Regions from separate parts of the Arthrobacter sp. P1_H7 genome, predicted to be linked through region 1. Evidence: riboswitches for the same ligand, from Rfam matches in the RefSeq annotation. Region 1 holds a riboswitch; the other holds the start of a gene.
What was found. A riboswitch is a leader RNA that binds a small molecule or an ion and turns the genes downstream of it on or off. The one in region 1 is predicted to bind cyclic di-AMP.

Region 1 (4,070 bases):
TCGCACTCCATGACCAACAACCTTCCCCAGCTCACGCATCCGGACGGCTCCCCCATCCGTGCCCTCGTGGTGGATGACGAACCCAGCCTCTCCGAGCTCATGAGCATGGGCCTGCGGATGGCCGGATGGTCCGTGGCTGTGGCCGAGGACGGGCCCGGCGCCGTCCGGCTAGCCAAGGAGTTCCGCCCCGACGTGCTGGTGCTGGACGTGATGCTGCCCGGGTTCGACGGCGTCGAACTGCTGAGCAGGATCCGCGCGTTCGCGCCGGAGGTGCCGGCGCTGTTCCTCACGGCCAAGGATGCCGTCCAGGACCGCATCACCGGACTGGCAGCCGGCGGCGATGACTACGTCACCAAGCCGTTCAGCATGGAAGAGGTGCTGCTGCGCCTGCACCGGCTGGTCCAGCGCTCCGGGGTGGCCGCCATGGACACCGCCGAGCTCGTGGTGGGTGACCTCGTGCTCAATGTCGACACCCGCGAAGTCACCCGGGCCGGTGAGGAACTGCACCTGACCGCCACGCAGTTCGAGCTGCTGCGCTACCTCATGGAAAACCCGAAACGGGTCATCAGCAAGGCCCAGATCCTGGACCGCGTCTGGGATTACGACTTCGGCGGCCAGGCGAACATCGTGGAACTGTACATTTCCTACCTCCGCAAGAAGGTCGACGCCAACCACGCGCCCATGATCCACACGGTGCGCGGAGCCGGGTACGTCCTGAAACCGGCGGACTGATCCGTGCCCTCACTTTCCGGCATGACCCGCGTCCCCGGACGCGACTGGCGCAACCCGTCCACGTGGCATCTGCGCACTAGGCTGGTCCTGGTCGCCATGGCGCTGCTCGTGGCCATCTGCGGCGCTGTGGGCTTGTTCAGCTATGCCTCCATGGACCTCTTCCTCACCCGGCAACTCGACACCCAGCTGGACCAGGCCTCCCACCGTTCGAGCGAGTTCGGCCGGCCCTCCTCGGACGATTCGGGCAGGCGCCCCGACCCCCTCGAAGCCCGGGGACAGGGCGTCGGGACGCTTAACGCCCGGATAGTGGACGACGAAGTCAGTAGGGCCGGCTTCCTGGCCGGGGACGGCGCGGTCAAGAGCCTCTCCCCCGACGACAACGAGGTTCTCCTGACCCTCACCCCAAACGGTATGCCCGTGGACCGGACCCTTTCGGCCGGCGCCTACCGGCTCACGGCCGCGCGTGCGCCGTACGGCGACGTGATTGTGACCGGACTCCCGCTGGCAGAAAAGCAAAACACCCTGACCTCCCTGGTCTGGACCATGGTGGTAGTGTCCGTCGGCGGGCTCGTGCTGATCGGGCTCGCCGGCACGGCCCTGATCCGGCGGACCATGAAGCCGCTGGAACAGCTCTCCGAGGTGGCCACCAAGGTCTCCCGCCTCCCGCTGGACGCCGGCGAGGTGGCGCTCGGGGTGCGCGTCCCGACGTCGGCGGCCCATCCCGGAACGGAAGTGGGCAGCGTGGGCTACGCGCTGAACAAGATGCTGGACAACGTCTCCAACGCCCTCGAAGCGCGGCAGGAGAGCGAGATGAAGGTCCGGCAGTTCGTCGCCGACGCCTCGCACGAACTCCGCACCCCGCTGACGGCCATCCGCGGCTACACGGAGCTGATGCGGATGACCGAGCATTTCACCCCCGACGGCGAGAGGTCCCTCGCCCGTGTGCAAAGCCAGTCCGAGCGGATGACCACGCTCGTGGAGGACCTGCTGCTGCTGGCGCGCCTGGACGAGGGGCAGCCGCTCAAGATCTCCGACGTCGACCTCACCCAACTGGCCATCGAGACCGTCAGCGATGAGAAAGTCATGGCCCCGGACCGCATCTGGCAGCTCGAACTTCCGGACGAGCCCGTGGTGGTGCGCGGTGATGCGACCCAGCTTCACCAGGTCCTCGCCAATCTCCTGTCCAATGCGCGCAAGCACACCGAACCCGGGACCAAGGTGGTCACGGGCGTCATGCGCTCGGCTGACGGCAGTGCCGTGGTCACCGTGACAGACAATGGCAGCGGCATCGCCCCGGAATTTATCGGCCGGATCTTCGCCCGCTTCGCCCGGGCCGACGCCTCACGCACCAATCCGGCGTCCAGTCCCGCAGCCATCCCCGCCAATTCGGCGGTCGCGACGGCTAGGGTCGGGTCCGGCGCCGTTTCCGGCAGCCGCGGAGGCCAGGGCACGGCGACCGCCGCGCCGACTTCCGAGGGCACCAGCGGGTTGGGCCTGTCCATAGTCCAGTCGATCGTGGAGGCCCACGGAGGAACGGTCGAGGTCACGTCCCGGCCGGGACGCACGGAGTTCGCCGTGCGCCTGCCCGCCGCGCCGCCGCCGGCATAGACGGCGCGGCCGGCGCCACAGGGACCCGGGACCGGACGAATGGTGAACCCGGCGCAACCCGCCACCCCGGCCCTGTGATTCCTGTTACCAAAATGTGACTTAAGCGGTTGGGTCCTGTAGCGTCTTTAGAGTGCGCCGCCATCGGTGCCGCATATCCGGACGGACGCCAAACTCTGCCGCTTCCCGGATTCCGCTGGACCAGGCAGAGGCGGGGGACCCAGAGTTCCCGGGCATTCTGCATTCATGCGCCCTCGGGGTGAAGCCGACACGTGATATTCCGTGCGGCCGGATGACCTCATCCGAACCCGACAGCTAACTCCGCCGGCGTTGAGAGGCCACCATGACTGAATTCCAGGTACAAACGCGCCCTGACGGCGATTCGCATTCCCGCTCAGTTGGCGCAGCCAAGTCGCGCCACCGCGCCGAACCGGCCAAACGGGCATCCGCCCTGTCGCGGTTCGCCGCCGGACTCGGTACAACCGGCCGCCGTGCCGCCGTCGTCACCGCCGCGTGCGCGCTGCTGCTGGGTGGCGGCGCCGCCAGCCAGGCGGCAGAGCCGGGCGCCCACACGGCGAACGTTGCGAGCCAAACGGCCACGATCGCGGACCCGCTGGCCAAGCTCAACTTCGAGCGGGTCCAGGTGGCTGGGCCGACCGCTCCGGCGGAAAAGAACGTGGCGCCCCAGATCTCCGAGGTTAAGGCAGCCGAAGCGCTGATCCCCGCCCCCGCTGCTCCCGCCCCGGCACCCGCACCCGCACCCGCACCTGCTCCGGCTCCCGCGGCAGCCCCCGCTCCCGCTCCCGCACCGGCAGCCGCTCCTGCCCCCGCACCGGCACCCGCACCGGCGCCGGTCGCAATCGACGACCCTGCCGGGGCCCAGGCCTACGCCGCGTCCCAGCTGGGCCGCTATGGCTGGGCACCTGGCCAGATGCAGTGCCTGCACAAGCTGTGGACCAAGGAATCTGACTGGAAGACCACCGCGACCAACGCCAGCAGCGGCGCCTACGGCGTGGTCCAGTCCCTGCCCGCCACGAAGATGGCGAGCGCCGGCGCCGACTACATGACCAACTACCGGACCCAGATCAACTGGGGCCTGAACTACGTCAAGTCGCGCTACGGCTCCCCCTGCGGCGCCCTGAACTTCCACTACTCACACAACTGGTACTAAACCGGCACTAACCGGCCCCCCAGGAGGCCCCGGATCCACACGGATCCGGGGCCTCCTTGCGTCTCCACGGCCGGGCCTGCCCGACAGGCCGACTTCCACAGCCCCAGCACAGCTTGACCCTAAAGCCCTCATAAGGGCCGCCGGGAAAGTTGAGCCATGACATTCACAGACCAGGCCACAGGAACCCTGCCCCGCACCGCGGCGACGCCGGCCGGCCCGGCGGCACCCGAGACACCCCCGGGGCTTGCGCTGGCCGACGCGCCAGCTCCGGGCCCGATCGCCGGGGCGCTTACCGGCCCCGGCGCCCGGCGCACAGCCATCGATACGCGCGCCAGCACGCCCCTGCTGGACGTCACCATCCCGGTCTTCAACGAGGAACGCGACCTCGAAGCCTGCCTGCGCCGGCTCCACGCCTACCTGCTCGGCGCCTTCCCGCACTCCTTCCGGATCACCGTGGCGGACAACGCCAGCACCGACGGAACGCTCAAGGCCGCGGAACGCGTAGCCCGCGAGCTGCGCGAAGTGAAAGTGGTCCATATGGCCGAAAAGGGCCGCGGATACG
Region 2 (4,070 bases), on a different contig from region 1:
ACAACGTGAAGCTGCTGACCAACTCCGACCTCACCCGGCTGGAGGGGTTCATCCGGCAGGCGCGTGTGCCGGACCTTGTGGATCCGCTCGCCGTCGACGTCGTCGGGCCCCTGGTGGACGGGCTCGATGTCTTGGCCAGGGTGCGGGCCGACAGCGTGCTGGACCGATGGGTGCGCGAGCCGGATGCCTGGCTGCGCCGGGCCGCGCTGCTCTCGCCGTTGCTGGCGCTGCGCGCGGGCGCGGGGGACTGGGAGAGGTTTGTCCGGCACGCCAACGCGGTGCTCGGCGAGCCTGACGGGAAGTTCGACGCCGACGGCATGGCTGTCCGGGACGCGGTCTCCCGGGTCCTGGCGGAGATGGCAAAGCGGAGGCCGGAACTGCAATTCACGTCCGTTGGAGCATGACGATCCGGACCTTCGCCGCCGGATCGGCTGGTTCAGGCACTCAGGCACTCAGGCACTCAGGCAAATCGGACATTCAGACATCCGGACTGTCAGGCCTTCGGATCTCCCGGATCGTCCTGCCCGACGGTGCTGCCGGAATCCCCGGACTTGCCGCCGGCACCTGCCGGCAGCGCGAAAGTCCTCGCCGCCCGTGACCCGGCGACGGCGCCCGCGGCTATGGTGACCAGCGCTCCCACCAGCAGGGCCGCGGCCTCGCCCGGGAGCAGGACCTGAAGCTGCGTGCCGATGCTCGCCGCGGCCACCGGTACGCCAAGCTGGGCCGCCGACAGCACCCCGAGGGGCAGCGGGAGTCCCAGGAAAGCCAGGTCGGCGTGCGCCAGCAGGGCCCCGCCCCCCAGTGCCAGGCCGAGGGCAATCATGTCAGGGTGTCCGGCCAGGTCCCTGAGCGTCAGCGAGGCACCCAGCCAGACGAAGAAGAGCGGACCCAGGAAGCCGTCGCTGAGCGCGAACAGTTGCCGGGCCAGCCGCCGCGGTTCGCCGACGGCAGCCATCACCAGGCCGAAGGAAAAGCCTGCCATCATCACAGAAACATTGCTCCACGTTGCGACACCGGCCAGGGTGAAGAGTACGGCCAGCTGGATCCGCAGCTCCAGGGCAAACTTGCGGCTTTCCGAGAGCCGGTGCACGCGCCGGCGGATTCCCCGGCGCTCCAGCCAGCGCAAGCCGACAAAGAGCACTACCGCGCACCCGGTCACCACGAGGACGCCCAGCGCCGCCTGGACTGCGTGGGGCGGATCCACCAGGAGCGGCAACGCCATTATGCAGGCTGTGTCGGCTATTGCCACCTGCGCGGTCATGTCAACGACATCTGGCCCGCCGAGGCGCAGGGAATCGACGATTGGAAGCACCAGGGCGGCCGACGAGGACGCCAGCAGCACGACATAGAGGGGAGCATGTCCAGTCCCGAACAGCAGCCCGATGCCGGTTCCGACCACCACCGCTGCCGCTGCGGCCACAATCGCCCGGCGGGAGCCCCTGCCGAGGGCGCCACGGATGTGCGGATCCCGCACGGGAACGTGGGTGCCTGCCACGAACATCATCAGCGCAAACCCGATATTGGCCAGCAGGGTGAACGTCGGGTCCGCGGGGTCCACAAGGGCCAGGCCTGAGCGCCCGATCGCGATGCCGGCCAGCAGCTCACCCAGCATGACAGGCAAGTGCCAGCGCACGGGCAGGGCCAGCAGGGGGCCAGCCAGGGCGATGACGGCGATCAGCGCCAGGGACAGGAAGGTCACGGTTCGCCGCGGCCCGCCGGCGCCGTTCCCGACCGCCGTTCCACTACTGCGTAGGCCTTCCCGTCCAGGAAGGCCCAGTCGTTGACAACCATGTACCCGAGCGCGTCCACCCGGTCATTCAGGACGTGCTCGTCGAAGCCTCCGTCGCGTGGTTCCGCGTCCCATGTGCTCACGTGGACGTCCCCGCCGTCCAGGATCAGCAGCTCGGTGTTGACGTCGAAATCCTCTTGGGGCTGAGTGCTCAACTGGCAGATGGCGACACAATGGCTGTTCATTTCGGGCCTCCGCTTCCGGTGGTGCTGATGGCATCATCCTATGTTCGGAAGCGGCGCCGCCCTATGGGTAAATTGCGGCACGGCATCACCGCCTCCGTTACCTGAATGTGACTTTCGGGTGCGGTTCGCGCTACGGTTGATGAGTGCCTGTTGTCTCCGATACGGGCGCTCCCCAGCCGATTGCCTAACTCTGCCGCGGCCCGGGGGTAACTCGCATCAACGTCCGGCAGAGACGGGGAAACCACTTTTGACCTGCTGATATGCAGGTCTTGGGGTGAAGCCGCACAGTGCCCGCCACGACGGGCCCGGGAGTGCGGCCGGGTGCCTCCCATCCGAATCCGACAGCTCACCTCGCAGGCATTGGGAGAGGCTACATTCATGACTTCAGTCAATACTTTTGCGCGCCATGCCGCCGTCCTCGCCGCCGCATCCGGCCTGGTCCTGACCAGCGGAATGGCTGCCAACGCCGCCACCGCCCCCGTGCAGCGTGACTCCGCTCCGGCGTCGAACATCGACGTCACCGGACAGGTCAGCGCCCCCGTCAGCGCCGATTCAAGCGTCAAGATCAGCTTCGAGCGCCCCGCAGTGGATTCTGTTGCCGCGCCGGTCATCGAGCAGCCCGTTGCTCCGGCTCCGGCTCTGGCTCCCGCTGCAGCCCCGGCGGCAGCGCCCAAGGCAGCGCCCAAGGCGACCGTCCAGGTGCAGGCCGCTCCGGCAGCAGCGCCGGCCGCGGCGCCCGCTGCCGGCGGACGCAACGCCATCATGCTCTCGGCCGCCTACAGCCAGGTCGGCATCACCCAGGACTGCACCGCCATGGTGGAGAAGGCCCTTGGCGCCGCGGGTAAGCCCGTTGGCGACATCGGTCCCCGCGCGTTCCTTGGCCTTGGAGCCGTTGTGGCCACGCCGCAGCCCGGTGACATAGTGGTCCAGTCCGGCCACGTGGGCATCTACGCCGGCAACGGCCAGGTGGTCAGCGGCGGCATGAACGGCTCGAACCAGACGATGGTGCACCCGCTGTCCTGGCTCACCGCGACCGGCGGCGTGACCTTCGTCCGCGCCTAAGCCGCATGGCCCCGACCGGGGCCAGACAGTCCGGAAAGACCGGCGATCGATTTCCCTTGGGGGCAAATCGATCGCCGGTCTTTTCTGTCTCCGCATTTTGGGGGTCCGGGCTCCCGGCGGCACCGCCTTCTGCAGCACAGGATCCTCAGGGATTCCCGCTCTCACTGAGCGGAAGCGTCAGCTTCATGACGGTTCCCTCGTCCCCGGTCGCGGCCACCTCGACAGTGCCCCCGGCAGCGACGGCAATCTCCCGGACCAAGGCCAGCCCGATGCCAAAGCTCCGCTGTCCCTGTGAGGTGCCGGTGCTGGCGGTCCGCACGAACCGGTCAAAGATCCGGGCCTGATCGACGCCGGTAATTCCGGTCCCCGAGTCCGCCACGGTGATCACGGCGCGCTTCTGCTCGATTGAGGTCGTGATGGACACGCGGCCGCCCGGAGGCGTGTGGGCCAGGGCGTTGTCCGCCAGGGCCAGCACGGCACGGCGCAGCGCGTTCTTCTCGATCCGGGCCAGCGGCCGGGCATCGGCAGAGAATTCCAGGCGCACCTTCCGCTGCTCTGCCACCGGCTGGAGGCTGCCGGCGACGCTGGCGGCAGCGTCGGCCAGGTCGGCAGGAGGTGCGGAGTGGGCCGGGGCCTCCGCGGTAGCTGCGAGGAGCAGTTCGTTGACAATCCCGGTCAGCGTCGCGGCGTCCTCCCGGATCCGGGCCAGGTCCTGGCTTTGCCGGGAGCCGGGCACAGTGTTGCGTTGGGCCAGCTGGATCCTGGTGTCCAGGATGGTCAATGGGGTGCGCAATTCGTGGCTCGCGTCCTGGACGAAACGCCGCTCCCTGGCCAGGGCCTCACCGAGGGGTCGGATGGCGCTGCGCGCGCTGAGCCACCCGACGATGCCGGCCAGCAGGATTCCCGCCACCCCGGCGATGATCATGGCTTCGAGGACATCCTTGGAATCCAGGTATGTGTAGGCCGCCCCGGCCGCCGCCGAACCCGGCACTTCAGGATGGGCCAGTTGGTTCGTGAGGTACAGCGCCGTGGCG

Region 2: another riboswitch for cyclic di-AMP. It lies ahead of AC1DXI_RS09410 (NlpC/P60 family protein); the one in region 1 lies ahead of AC1DXI_RS18670 (aggregation-promoting factor C-terminal-like domain-containing protein).

Annotation. Positions count from the first base shown of each region.
Region 1 is NZ_JBFUCO010000022.1:4,783-8,852, forward strand. It holds gene AC1DXI_RS18660 (response regulator transcription factor) at 1-732, shown strand, start outside; gene AC1DXI_RS18665 (sensor histidine kinase) at 754-2,340, shown strand; cyclic di-AMP (ydaO/yuaA leader) riboswitch at 2,522-2,681, shown strand; gene AC1DXI_RS18670 (aggregation-promoting factor C-terminal-like domain-containing protein) at 2,681-3,508, shown strand; gene AC1DXI_RS18675 (bifunctional glycosyltransferase family 2/GtrA family protein) at 3,665-4,070, shown strand, end outside.
Region 2 is NZ_JBFUCO010000007.1:33,832-37,901, forward strand. It holds gene AC1DXI_RS09395 (DNA alkylation repair protein) at 1-404, shown strand, start outside; gene AC1DXI_RS09400 (cation:proton antiporter) at 494-1,699, opposite strand; gene AC1DXI_RS09405 (hypothetical protein) at 1,696-1,944, opposite strand; cyclic di-AMP (ydaO/yuaA leader) riboswitch at 2,146-2,348, shown strand; gene AC1DXI_RS09410 (NlpC/P60 family protein) at 2,353-3,036, shown strand; gene AC1DXI_RS09415 (sensor histidine kinase) at 3,182-4,070, opposite strand, start outside.